DNA from 2 places in the Paenibacillus sp. WLX1005 genome. Region 2 is predicted to be linked to the other one. Evidence: predicted binding sites of a transcription regulator. Region 2 holds the regulator's gene; the other holds the start of a gene.

Region 1 (7,225 bases), 240 kb from region 2:
TTTAACCGTATAATCAACGCAAGCACATTATATCCTACTCATGTTCCAGCTTATAAAATTAAGCCTGATCTTTATCTGCTGCTGCCGACAAGTCTTCCAGTACAGCGATGATCACATCGTTTTTATCCAGTGTAACGATGGATTTCCCGATATGGCGACGTTCGTCGGTTTGCAGTGCTTGTTTGCTGTTAAATGGAATCGTGCGATTTGGTGGTGTAATAGCGATAAAGGAGCGATGATCGCGACATACGTAAGCCGCAATAATGGCGTTGCCGTTTGGTTTGACACGTTTGCCTTCTTTTAGCTCAAAGGTCGATACCCCTTTACCTCCGCGGCTCTGGGTCTGATATTGCAGCATGGACGTGCGTTTTGCATAACCGAGATCAGTCATAACTAGCAGTTGTCCATCTTCTTCGCTGTCGATCCATAGTGCACTTACAACAGCATCGTCGTCCACCAGCTGAATACCGCGTACCCCAGTAGATACACGCCCCATCAGACTGACATCTTCTATCCGGAAACGAATACTCATGCCATTGCGGGTAATCAGCATCAGATCGCGTGCCTGTTCGCCGCGGCTTACGGAGATAACCTCATCACCTTCGCCCAGCTTACAAGCAGCGACTGCGCCGGAGCGTTTGGTCGCATAATCTTTCAGCTCGGTTCGTTTCACCTGTCCACGTTTGGTCACAAATACGAGGCTACCCTGCTCTTGATCCAGACTACGCACTGGAATAATATCAACGATTCGGTCTTCGCGTGTCATGGAGATGACATTAACGATTGCCGTTCCGTTTTCTTTCCATTTGAAGTCTGGAATCTGGTGAACCGGTAGCAGGAAGTATTGACCGCGCTGGGTGAATACAAGCAGATTATCGAGTGTGTTCACATCCAGTACTTTGCGGATATAATCATCTTCTTTGGCACCAGAGCCACCGCGTTCGCCGCCAGAACGGGTAAACGACAGCATGCTTGTCCGTTTAATATAGCCATCGTTGGACAGTGTAACTAGTACATCCTCGGAATTGACCATAACTTCCAGATTGACTTTTAGCTCTTCCACTTCATCGCGGATTTCGGAACGACGATTAATCCCGAAACGTTCGTGGCTTTCCATCAATTCCTTTTTGATGACGCCAATCAGCTTTTTGTCGCTATCCAGAATGGATTGCAGATTTTTGATCTTTTTCTGGATATCGCTCAGTTCTTTCTCCACCTGATTGATCTCCAGATTGGTCAGACGGTACAATTGCAGATTCAGAATCGCATCAGATTGGCGCTCAGTCAAACCGAACATCCATTGCAGATTCTGATGCGCATCTTGACGATTTTTCGATGCTTTGATAGCAGAGATCACTTCGTCGAGAATATTCAGTGCTTTGGCGAGACCTTCCAGCACATGCGCACGGTTCTCCAATTTATCTAGATCGTAACGAGTACGACGGGTAACGACTTCACGCTGATGCGCAATATACGCCTGCAAAATACCTTTCAAGCCAAGTTGCTGTGGTGCTTTGTTGACAATTGCGACCATATTGAAGTTGTAGTTTACTTGCAGATCGGTCTTTTTGAGCAGGTAAGCCAGAATACCTGCGGCATCGGCATCCTTTTTCAATTCCACTACGATACGCAGACCATCACGGCCGCTCTCATCGCGCACTTCCGCGATTCCTTCGACCTTTTTCTCCAGACGGATATTTTCCATTGCGGTAACAAGACGTACTTTGACGACCTGATACGGAATCTCAGTAATCACGATTTGTTGCTTGCCACCACGCATCGTTTCGATTTCTGTTTTGGAACGTACGTAAATGCGTCCTCTACCCGTTTCGTATGCTTCGCGAATCCCGCTACCGCCCATAATGATACCGCCGGTCGGGAAATCTGGACCTTTGACATAATTCATCAGCTCGTCCAGCTCCATCGCCGGATTTTCCATCAAAGCGATACAAGCGTCAATCACTTCACGCAGACTATGCGGCGGAATCTCGGTTGCAAAACCAGAAGAAATCCCGCTGACGCCGTTCACGAGCAGATTCGGATAGCGTGCAGGCAATACCATCGGTTCTTTGGTTGTATTATCAAAGTTATCTTTGAATTGGACAGTATTGCGGTCAATATCGCGTAAAATCTCCATCGCAATAGAAGACAGACGCGCTTCGGTATAACGCATCGCTGCTGCTGGATCATCATCTGGGGAACCCCAGTTACCGTGTCCATCTACGAGTGTATGTCCCATTTTCCACGGCTGCGCCATCCGTACCATACCGTCATAAATGGATGCGTCACCGTGCGGGTGATAGTTACCCATGACGTCGCCGACGGTTTTGGCAGATTTGCGGTAACCTTTTTCGGGGGTGTTGCCGGATTCGTACATCGCATACAAAATACGACGTTGTACCGGCTTCAGACCATCGCGCACATCGGGGATCGCGCGATCCTGAATAATGTATTTGGAATATCGACCAAAACGGTCACCGACGACTTCTTCCAGAAACGCCGGCATATATTTTTCATTCGTAGCCATTCACTCACCTTACCTTACCCTCCGGTCCAGCCGGATTGTGATCAAATGCTGCACCATGCAAAAAGGAATGAAAGCCATCCACACAGGTGTCTCATTCCCATTTGCAGCTGGCAGCTTTGTTGTTTGCTTACAGCTTATATAACAGTGGATGATGCGTCATACTCTACATCAAGCTTGTTGTTGTGTGTTTCTTCTATCGAAAAGCAATAGTACCATCGGTCTAGTCTGCCTATATGCTTGCTTGTATTTGCCTTTACTTGCTTGTATAGAATATAACGATCATTACAATCATCTGGTTACTCGACGTACTCGGTGAAATCAACATTTTCGACAATCCAGCGTTTACGCGGATCGACCTTGTCACCCATCAATGTGGAGACGCGGCGTTCTGCTTTGGCAGCATCTTCGATCTGTACTTGCAGCAACGTACGGCTTTCCGGGTTCATTGTCGTTTCCCACAATTGATCCGGGTTCATCTCACCAAGTCCTTTGTAACGCTGCAATTCGACGTTTTTGCCATATTTTTTGAGCGATTGCTCCAGCTGCTCGTCGGTCCAAGCATATTGCTCATCGGTCTTTTTCCCGGAGCGCTGCGTAATTTTGTACAGCGGCGGCTGAGCAATATAGATACGCCCTTGATCGATCAGCGGTTTCATGTACCGATAGAAGAACGTCAGCAGCAGCACCTGAATATGCGCTCCATCGGTATCGGCATCGGTCATGATGATGATTTTGGCATAATTGCTATCTTCAAAGGCAAATTCGGTACCAATGCCTGCACCGATTGCTGCGGTGATCGCACGATATTCCTCGTTTTTCATCACATCTGCCAATTTTGCTTTTTCCGGGTTCATCGGTTTTCCTTTGAGTGGCAAAATCGCTTGCGTTTTGGAATCGCGACCTTGTTTCGCTGAACCGCCCGCGGAATCACCTTCGACGATGAATAATTCATTTTTGGAAAAGTCCTTGGACTGTGCCGGACTCAGCTTGCCGTTCAGGTTGGAGCTTTCGCTGCGTTTGCGACCGGTACGCATATCGTCGCGCGCTTTCCGCGCCGCTTCACGCGCACGGGATGCCTGAACTGCCTTTTTGATCAGTTTCTGACCGACCTGCGGGTTTTCTTCAAGAAAACGCTGCATGTTCTCAGCTACAACCGCATCCACCGCACCGCGTGCGGACGAACTACCCAATTGATCCTTCGTCTGACCAACAAATTCGACTTCGGACATCTTGACACTGATGACCGCCATCATGCCTTCACGTAGATCGCCGCCCTCAAGGTTTTTATCCTTTTCCTTGATCATAGCGTTCTTGCGGGCATAATCGTTCAGTACACGCGTATAGGCAGTTTTGAAGCCTGTTTCGTGCGTACCGCCGCCGCGTGTCGGAATCGAGTTAACAAAAGAAGCGATTGTCTCGGTGTAGCCTGCATTATACTGCATGGCAATCTCCACTTCGATATCGTCGCGCTCTGCATTGAAGTGAATCACATCATGCAGTACGTCTTTGCCTTCATTTAGGTACTCGACAAATTGACTGGCGCCGCCTTCATAATAAAAGCGATCTTCTTTGTCGTTCCGATCGTCCTTGAGCAGAATCTCCAGACCGGAGTTCAAGAATGCAATCTCTTGCAGACGCTCAGACAATGTATCATAGTTCAGCGCAATGCCGTTCTGGAATACACGAATATCCGGTTTAAAGGTAACTTTGGTGCCGGTAATTTTCGTTTTGCCGATCACTTCAAGTCCGCTCACTGGCTCGCCAACATGCTCTTTGCCCTTTTTGTCCGTCCAGTATTCAAAACGCTGACGGTGAATACTACCATCACGGTAAATCTCGACTTCCAGCCATTCGGATAGGGCATTCGTTACCGATGCACCTACGCCGTGCAGACCGCCAGATTTCTTATATCCACCACCGCCGAATTTACCACCGGCGTGCAAAATCGTAAAGACGACCTGCGGTGTCGGGATGCCGCTTTTGTGCATGCCCGTCGGAATGCCGCGGCCGTTATCATATACGGTTACCGAACCGTCTTTATTGAGGCTGATTTCAATTCTGTTGCAATGTTTGGCAAGATGCTCGTCGACTGCATTGTCCACAATCTCCCAGACAAGGTGATGCAGTCCGGACGAACTTGTACTACCGATATACATCCCCGGACGCTTCCGTACGGCGACAAGCCCTTCGAGCACCTGAATGTCGTCAGCATCATACCCGGACGACTGCGGGTTCACGCCACGGGATGAAGTTGTTCTGGAATCGATCTCGACCATTCAAGGTCCCCCTTTGTTCATTTCAATATTGCTAGGTCCTGTTTGAACTACGCTTTGCTAGTATAATGGTTCATCCGCGATTATACCAGAGCAGATGAACAATAAAGCCGCTGTCTAACTACTACTGGATATATATTTAAGATAATTTACATCGGTTAAGCATATCATACCTAGCGTCCAACGCACATTTTAGATTTACATAAAATGTAATATCGCAAAATCATGTTCGCAATACCCAAACACATGTTTGCATTTCCTTTATTCATTCTAATCTATATCATGACTTTCGTAAAGGGAATATTGCGCATAATCGCGATGTATGTCTCGCGTTTACGTATTCCGGTTAGGAACTTGTGGACAGAGTAGCAGCGTATGATGTCTGTCGCCTTGAGAGATGATATACATTTAAACCGTTTGTACAACGTTGATATCTCTTTTCTCGGCAAGTTTGCGAAAAATATAAACCGCCATCTGTAAACGATATACGATTCATATGGATTTTTTGTGTCGTTCCCTTGCCTATTTTATGGGAAAGTGTGGTCTATGACATATTGAATTGAGCTTAATCTTCCACACTATTTCAGCATTGTTTTAGCACTATCATCTCATCTAAGTAGATTCTACATCCTCGTCTCTGCATGCAAAAAAACCTGTCTACCGACACGCAATTGTTGTCGACAGACAGGAATTATGATGATTGATCAATTCTAATTCAGCACATCACGCTTCGTAAAGACAGCAAAGGAAATGATGAGCGAAACGGCTGCCCATGTCCCAAGCACGGCGAGCGAGAATGGCAAGGTCATGCCTTCAATCGGAGCAGGGCTACCGGATAGATAATCAGTCAATCCAAGATTGACCATAAACAAATACTTCGCACTACTCCATGATGCCGCCATGTTCGTTAAGATCGTCCCGGCAATAAGTGCTGCCATCATAATGACGATACTGGCGGCAGTACTGCGCACCAGCACAGACACCATAAATGCCAGCAAGCCGACGGTCAGACCGACGAACCAGATCAATCCCAGCTGCATTAGAATGAATTGCCACTGGTCAATCGCATGCACCGTATCCATATTGACTCCGGTATCACTCGGCTGGAATCCGGTAAACACCGGTATCGTAAACCCGGAATACCCAAATACTAGCCCGGATATACCGTAACAGATAATAAAGGTGGATATAACAATCAGCGATACGAACATGACGAGCGTAATGATCTTACTGAGCAGGATTTTCCACCTGCGCACCGGTCTCGTCAGCAACATCTTGATCGTACCGCCAGTCCGTTCGCCAGATACGAGATCTGAAGCAATCGTCATAATCAATAACGGGATAAACAAGCTGCTAGAATTGTCCAGAAACTCACGGGTGAATGTGACGCCGCCCGGTTCATTCGGATTGACGTCATTTTGCAAATAATATTGCATCTGCTGGATGAAGATCCGGCGGTACTTTTTCCATTCCTCTGGTACACGGTCGCTGCCGAGCGAGTTCTGATTGTCGGTAATTGCCTGTTGCAGCTCAGTACGCCAATCATCACCAAATTTCTGGCGATTTTCCTGAGCTTCGCGCATGGAGGCGTAGGTGAACATCGGCACAAGTACAAGCAGCACTAGCAGCACGACATAGAATCTCTTTTTCTTGATAATCTTGATCGTTTCGTTCTGTACGAGCGGCCAGATGCTATTCAATCGTCTCACCTTCCGTTATGCCGAGGAACAGCTGCTCCAGGGTAGGATTTAGTTTGCGTACATTGTTCACGGCAATACCGGCTTGTACCAAAGCTTGAATGGTCGTCGCAATACGCTCTTCCGGGGTACGGGTAATGATACTGCCGGTTGTGAGTGAAGCGGCGGTATCGTTATCCAAATGCGCTTCGCTCAGATCAAGTACGGTAATATCAGGCAACGATTGTAGCAATGCAGTTCCCTGCTCCACCGGTTCCAATTCCCAGATGACAAGATGCTCCTTATCCTCCACCAGTTCGCTTACACTGCCAACCGCGATTACACGACCGCTGCCAACGATGGCGACACGATCACAGAGCAACTGAATCTCGCTCAACAAATGACTGGAAACGAACACTGCCATTCCCTGTGCAGCCAATTCGCGAATAAACAGACGCATATCCCGAATCCCTTTCGGATCAAGACCGTTGGTTGGCTCATCTAAAATAAGCAGTCGCGGGCGTCCAAGCAATGCTTGCGCGATGCCGAGCCGCTGGCGCATACCAAGCGAGTATTTGCTCACTTTATCGTGGATACGCTCATCTAGACGTACAATTCGCGTGACTTCCATAATACGCTCTTCATCCACACCGGGCTGCATACGGGCGAAATGCTGTAGATTTTCCCAGCCCGTCAGATATGGATACATTTCCGGGTTCTCAACGATAGAGCCGACATAAGCAAGCGCT
Region 2 (7,225 bases):
TGATCCAAAAACAAGAGCAGCAAATCTAAGCAAAGGCAGTGCAGTCAGCCAATATAGCGTATGCAGCCTATGTACATGCAATTCACAAGAAATGACAACAAATAGGTACAAAAAGAAGCAGTGTGGAGAGGAGCCATTTCGATGTCTTTACAACTGAAACAATTCACTATTACCGATCCCTTCTGGTCTCATTATCGCGAGCTAGTACGCACCGAAATGATTCCGTATCAGTGGAATGTACTGAATGACAACGCCAATATCGTTATCGAAAAAGAGCGTAACGATGAAACGATTCCATCCGAGAAAAGTCATGCAATCGAGAACTTCAAAATTGCTGCTGGACTGAAGCAAGGCAGTCATTATGGCTGGGTATTTCAAGATAGCGATGTGTATAAATGGTTGGAAGCGGTCGCGTATTCGTTATCTTTTCACCCAGATCAGCATTTGCAGGAGCTAGCAGATGGTGTCATAGATCTGATTGCGTTGGCGCAGGAGGAGGACGGGTATCTCCATACGTATTTCTCCATTGAAGAACCGGAACGCCGATTCAAAAAACTTGCCGAAAGTCATGAGCTGTACTGTGCAGGACATTTTATCGAAGCGGCAGTCGCTTATTATGAATCAACTAACAGTGAAAAAGCCTTGTCCATTGCTTGCCGTCTTGCAGATTGTATTGATCATCATTTTGGTAAGGAAGCAGGCAAAATTCAGGGCTATGACGGTCATGAAGAAATTGAGCTAGCTCTGACTCGTCTGTATGCGTTGACAGGTGAATCGCGTTATCTGGAATTAAGCCGTTACTTTTTGTATGAGCGTGGTACAGATCCTACCTTTTTTGCCAGACAGCATGCGGCAGATCCAGGTACTCGTCCGGTAATTGAAGGTATGCAGCATCGTCCGCTTGAGTATTATCAGGCGCATAAGCCGATTTTGGAACAGGAAACCGCAGAAGGGCATGCGGTGCGGCTGGTGTATCTATGTGCTGGGATGGCAGATGCTGCACATCTGGCGGGGGATGAACAGATGCTGGCAGCCTGTCGTCGACTGTGGAACAATCTCGTAAGCAAGCGTATGTACATTACCGGTGGTATTGGCTCTACAGTAGATGGTGAAGCATTTACACTGGATTATAATCTGCCCAACGATACGATGTATTGCGAAACATGCGCTTCGATCGGTTTGATCTTTTTCGCCTTTACGATGTTAAAAAATGAAGTCAAATCGCAGTACGCCGATGTATTGGAGCGTGCACTGTACAATACGGCGATCGGCGGCATGGCGCTGGACGGCAAGCACTTTTATTATGTGAATCCACTGGAAGTGCGTCCAGAGAACAGCATCCACGATCCAGGCAAAAGTCATGTCAAATTTACGCGTCCCGCCTGGTTCGGTTGCGCCTGCTGCCCACCCAATCTGGCACGTCTGCTCACATCGCTGCACAAGTATGTGTATACCGTGGATGCTGAGCATCAGATTATTCATACGCACCTGTACGTAACAGGTACAGCCCATCTGGAATTAAACGGTCAGCAAGTGCAGCTACAACAGCATAGCCAGTTGCCGTGGGAAGGGCAGGTGCACATGAGTATCCATACTGCTGAACCAGTAGCCTTTACATTTACGCTACGTATTCCATATTGGGCAGATGGCTATACGCTTCAGATAAACGGCGAATCAGTCATCGCAGAGCCGCAGGATGGATATATAGCACTGCATAGAGTATGGCAGGATGGGGATCAGATCAAACTGATTTTGCCGATGGATATTCGTCAGTATGCGGCGCATCCATTAGTACGAAGCGATCAGGGCAAGCTGGCGATTGGGCGCGGACCGCTCATGTATTGCGCAGAAGAAGAGGATAATGGTGACAATCTACATCTCATTCGAGTATCGCCTGAAGCGGAGTACACGTACCAGTTCCAGCCGGAGTTACTCGGAGGCGTAGGTGTGATTCAAGTAGAGGCGCAGCGACAGCAGATTGCAGCGGAGTGGGCAGGTGAATTGTATCGTTCCTTTGTAAAAGGAACATATGTCCCGCATACCTTGACGCTGATTCCGTATTACAGCTGGGCGAATCGCAAGTCTGGTGAGATGCAAGTATGGCTGCATACATCCTAGACAGACCCTGCACAGCAGAGCATTATTACTAACAAAGGCAAAAGGAGGACATCTTGCATGCGGAATAAAGTGAATATCCATCCCGCTACATTTGCAGGGCAGGTCATCACTGGTTACGTATCTCAACAACAGCATGCCGAAGCGATTGCCAAGGATCATTTAGCGTTGTATTTAAATGCCTATTTTCTGGCAGAAAAGTTTAACACCATGGAAAATCAACTGGCGGAAAAGGCAGAGAATAAAGATTTCAAAGCATTAATGGCTAAAGTGCTGGAAACGAAATTATTTTAAACAGAACTACTACAAACCTGAATATTTTAAAAGAGGCATATCATATTAGCACATCTGCATAATCGTCTGAAGCTACACCGGTGTATGATCATACACCGGTGTTTGCTGTCCTCTTTTTCAATAAAAGCTGATTGGTAGCCATAACATATCCACCTCATTATGCCGAAGATAGGAATATCTGCCTCATGGGTAATATAGTTCAGCAGGACAAGCAAACACTGGAAAAACAAACCATTCATCTGCGGCTATGCCTGCATTGTCAAGGAGGAAAAGCGATGGACGAAGAAGTAAGAGAACGATTGACGCTTGTATACGAACAGCATTTGAGAAACTTAACTGCCCGTTTGAAACAGCTGTATACGATTGATAATCCGCTTCATGAAAATAATGTATCCGGCGAAGAAGTCATTGACGTACGGCATGAATATGAAGTATGCCGCAGGTTAGAGGACATCTATAGCGCTGTCGAGCGCACCGGTGTGCCGCAAGGGCAGACGTATGAAGATTATAGCTCCTATATGTTTCACGCCAGCAAAGCCAAAGATGTGTTCAGCGCCAAAATTGAGGAACTAGAACGTCAGCATCATGCCGAGATTACTAATATCAACGCACTTATGCAAATGTTCCGGATGGAATTGGCACGATTGAAAAAGGGTGATATCGGTGAACAGCAAGTAACAGCGAGGCAAGGATAACATAAATAAGCACAAAAAAGACTCCTGATGTGATGATCAGGAGTCTTTTTGTAATGCAGCTGATACCGGGCAGAATCAGTGCAAATTACGGAACAATCCAACCACTTTACCAAGAATGGTAACACGGGTCAGGCGCAACGGCTCGTATGTTGGATTCTCCGGTTGAAGACGAATATGGTCTTTTTCCTTATAAAAGGTTTTGACAGTTGCTTCGTCATCTTCGGTCATCGCAACAACGATATCGCCGTTGTCCGCGGTTTGTTGCTGACGAACGATCACATAATCACCGTTGTGAATACCGGCTTCGATCATACTATCGCCAATAACGGAAAGCATAAAAATTTGGTTATCACCAGTAAATTGCTGTGGCAGTGGGAAGTAATCTTCAATATGCTCAGTTGCAGTAATCGGAACACCAGCAGTTACTTTACCGATGATTGGTACACGAGATACCGATTGCGCAAACAACAGATTATTTTCGGACTCTTCCTGACCAAGCAGCTCAATCGCACGTGGTTTAGTCGGGTCGCGACGGATCAAGCCTTTCTTCTCCAAACGATCAAGGTGACCGTGTACAGTGGAGCTGGAGGCAAGACCGACCGCTTCGCCGATCTCACGAACGGATGGCGGATAGCCTTTCAGTTTTACTTCATTCCGGATAAATTCCAGAATCGCCTGTTGGCGGCTAGAAATCTTGGACATACCGTATCAACCCCAATACTAGTAACGTTTGGGAAAAGTATAACACAGAACTACCGTTCGCACAAACATAAGTTCTAAAATTTAGCAAGAATATATAAAATGCGAACAGAAGTTACATGAAAGGATCTTCATTTTTAAGAATAACCTGCATTTCAAAAAATAAATAATCAATCGTTGAATCTCAATAATTACAGATCGCTGTATCCAAATATAAAGATTCAACTATACGCAATTGTGAATGTAGCAACTACAACTACAACTACATAATTTATCGATATAGAAAGTAAAAGGGCAACTTACAAACGGAGATTATTCAGTACTGTAGACTCTATTCAATTATAGGAACAGGTATTCGGTATTGTTTTAACTAAAAAGCGAACAAAGGTTCGAAAAAGTGCTTGATCAAAACATATGTTCGTGTTATATTCTTTTCAGGAAAACAAGAACAAACGTTTGGAGCGTGAAGCACATGCTAAAATATTCTACATATAAAAGTATCCACCAACAAGAACAGGAATCGCAAACCATCGAGCCTATCGTCAAAGGAACAGACACCGGTTCTTCTCATACAACTTCTGCCTCATCGAACATCTCTGCATCTTCTATTTCTACATCTCGCTCAGGCAATATCCGTCAGAATTCAGCAGTGCGCAATCCAGCATCGCCCCAAGAACCGGCAGTGACCGAATGGACGTATGTATCTGGCGAGAACAAGCGCCAATCATCCGGTACACGCAAGTCGCATCGCACCTTCCGGCAGAAAACGCTAGAACTGATTCAGATGACCGCGCGCAAATCGCTAAATAGTAAAAAGAAACGCAAACGTCCATCCCGCAAGTCGAATTGGAATTCCACCGGACGCATGTTTGTTTGTCTGCTGTTCGCGAGTGTATTGCTGTATGGCGGAGTACAGCACTTTGTAGTCGCGGACGAATCTCCGGCGATGAAGCAACATGTAATCGTATCTGACGGTGACAGCCTGTGGGCGATTGCTTCTCAATACAAAGCACCAGATGCTGATATTCGCGATTACATCGCAGAGATTCGGGATGAGAACAATTTGGCGACCAGCGAGATTCAAAGCGGTGACGTATTGGTGATTCCGAACCAACGATAATAGGAATATGCAAGCAAGTTACTTCCTACGTTAATATGACAGTTTTGATATGCTTGATCTAACAGTTAACGAACCGGTTCTCCTCCGGTTTTACATATATGCCATATTGGTGGCTTGTCACGGTGTGAATAACCTTGACAAGCTTTTTTTTACATGTCAAAGTTAGAAAAGAGAGTTTTGGGAGGGTAGTTATGGACATCGATGTAATCATTGCACGCATTAACGAATTGGCACGTAAAAAGAAGGAATCCGGTCTAACTGAAGAAGAAACAGTAGAACGTGATGAACTCCGTGCCGTTTATCTTGGCAACATCCGCCGCAATTTCCGTCAGCAACTAGACACGATCGAATGGGTCGAGGACAGTGAAACGGAAGAAAAGGGCAAATAAACGACGGGCTGACCCGTCCAATCCGGTTATGATCATCGACGCAATAACCATATAGGGATGTCGCAGCTGATCCATGATCAAGCCCCGGCATCTTCTTTTATTTGCGGCGTTTGTCTGTATTTGAGCGTGCAGAAGCTGCTTTTGGACTCTGCATGTCTGAATAGAAGTAATATTCATCAATTTTATTTAGGGGGAAATGCGATGTCCCGTTCCTGGGAAAGGCAAGTCAAACGCAATACGAAGCAAGTGAACGATCGCCGCAAAAAAGCCGGTCAAGATCGAATCGGTAGTAACGGCACCAGTAATACCGCATCCGAATTTACCACATACAAAGGACGCAATTTTGTGTTCCCGGCAACGCTCGTTCTGCTCGGAGTTGTATACGGTATCATGGGGATTATGTATCCGGCGACCAATAGTAGCACCATCTTGTTTGTTGTGACTGTTCTGCTGTATGTATTCCTCGGAGTCGTTCTGTACTTCCGTCGTCCATATTTGAAAATCGGCAAAGACTCCCTGATCACGACTAAGTTTAACCGTGATCGTATCATTACCGCTGACAAAGTGAAGAAGATTCGTTTGCAAAAAGGCTATGTCGTTATTGAGCACAGCACCAAAGGTGGCGCATGGGTATTCGCACGTACGCTGAATCGTTATGATACAGCAGCGATGGCAGAGCATCTGCGTATGTTCGCAGCACAGCACCACATTACGATCGAAGATAAACTGTAACATTGTCATACCACTATATGATTTACAATAAATGAATGAAATTAGAGTAACAGGTATATCGGAGAGACAGAGGATATGAAGGTTATTAGATCATATGCTGTGCTCTTGATTGCCTGTTTCGCTATATCAATATGCTTAACTATCGCCGGGAGGGTTTGAACTTGACTATTGAAGCTGTTTTGTTTGATTTGGATGATACGCTGTTGTGGGATGAACGCAGTATTGAAGAAGCATTTGAACAAACCTGCTTGTTTGCTGCCGAGCAGGCAGGCGTAGATACAGTCGAATTGGAAGCCGCTGTGCGTCGTGAAGCGCGTGCGTTATATGAATCGTATGAGACGTTTCCGTTTACCCAGATGATTGGTATTAATCCATTTGAAGGTCTATGGGCACAATTCAGCGCTGGCGATCAACCGGAATTTCGTGAATTGGAACGCATCGCACCGATCTATCGCACCGAAGCTTGGCGCAGAGGTTTGAGTGCAGTTGGTGTAGAAAATGAAGAGCTGGCTCAATTGCTGGCAGATCGTTTTGTACAGGAACGTCGCAATCGTCCGCATATGTATGAAGAAACGCTGCAAATTCTCGGTGAATTACAGGGCAAAGTGAAACTGCTGCTGCTCACCAATGGTTGTCCGGCATTGCAACAGGAGAAGCTGGACGGCGTACCAGAGCTGGCACCGTTTTTTGATCACATTCTCGTATCTGGCGCATATGGCAAAGGCAAACCAGATCCGTCGATTTTCCGTCATGCGCTGGAGCTGCTGCACGTTCAGCCGGAACAGGCGCTAATGGTAGGTGATAAGCTAACGACCGACATCAAAGGCGGGCTGGCAGCTGGCATCAACACGGTATGGTTGAATCGCAATGCCAAAACCAATGACAGCGATATTCAGCCGAATTATGAAATCAAGCATTTGAGTGAGATTCACCAGATATCTGAACAGCTTGTATAATATAGCGCTAGAATAGCAATACAATATGGAAACACAAACACGCTCCCGCAGCATAAAGGATAAACCTTTTGCGAATCGGGAGCGTATTTTTATTCATGGACTATTCATTATAGAGGATGCAGATGATTATTTCATCCGTTGTAACCGGAATACATAACACTTATCCAAGCGTTGGCTTAGGCTTTTTGGAACGAAGAATCTGCAAATGGATGTGCCACCCAGCCG

The links. Region 2 encodes LexA, which represses DNA repair genes until DNA is damaged. Its sites were predicted from a motif close to CGAACATATGTTCG; they were not measured.
Region 1: the regulator LexA is predicted to act here: its motif matches at 5,040-5,053, upstream of parE (DNA topoisomerase IV subunit B).

What each region holds. Positions count from the first base shown of each region.
Region 1 covers NZ_CP176756.1:3,365,246-3,372,470, forward strand. Annotated here, with positions in the region: gene gyrA (DNA gyrase subunit A) at 59-2,527, opposite strand; gene parE (DNA topoisomerase IV subunit B) at 2,824-4,803, opposite strand; gene ACE3MZ_RS14345 (ABC transporter permease) at 5,511-6,500, opposite strand; gene ACE3MZ_RS14350 (ABC transporter ATP-binding protein) at 6,493-7,225, opposite strand, start outside.
Region 2 covers NZ_CP176756.1:3,123,131-3,130,355, reverse strand. Annotated here, with positions in the region: gene ACE3MZ_RS13355 (glycoside-pentoside-hexuronide (GPH):cation symporter) at 1-29, shown strand, start outside; gene ACE3MZ_RS13350 (glycoside hydrolase family 127 protein) at 142-2,118, shown strand; gene ACE3MZ_RS13345 (hypothetical protein) at 2,176-2,409, shown strand; gene ACE3MZ_RS13340 (hypothetical protein) at 2,685-3,104, shown strand; gene lexA (transcriptional repressor LexA) at 3,180-3,806, opposite strand; gene ACE3MZ_RS13330 (LysM peptidoglycan-binding domain-containing protein) at 4,276-4,923, shown strand; gene ACE3MZ_RS13325 (DUF896 domain-containing protein) at 5,115-5,312, shown strand; gene ACE3MZ_RS13320 (methyltransferase) at 5,514-6,044, shown strand; gene ACE3MZ_RS13315 (HAD family hydrolase) at 6,206-7,000, shown strand; gene ACE3MZ_RS13310 (cupin domain-containing protein) at 7,177-7,225, opposite strand, start outside.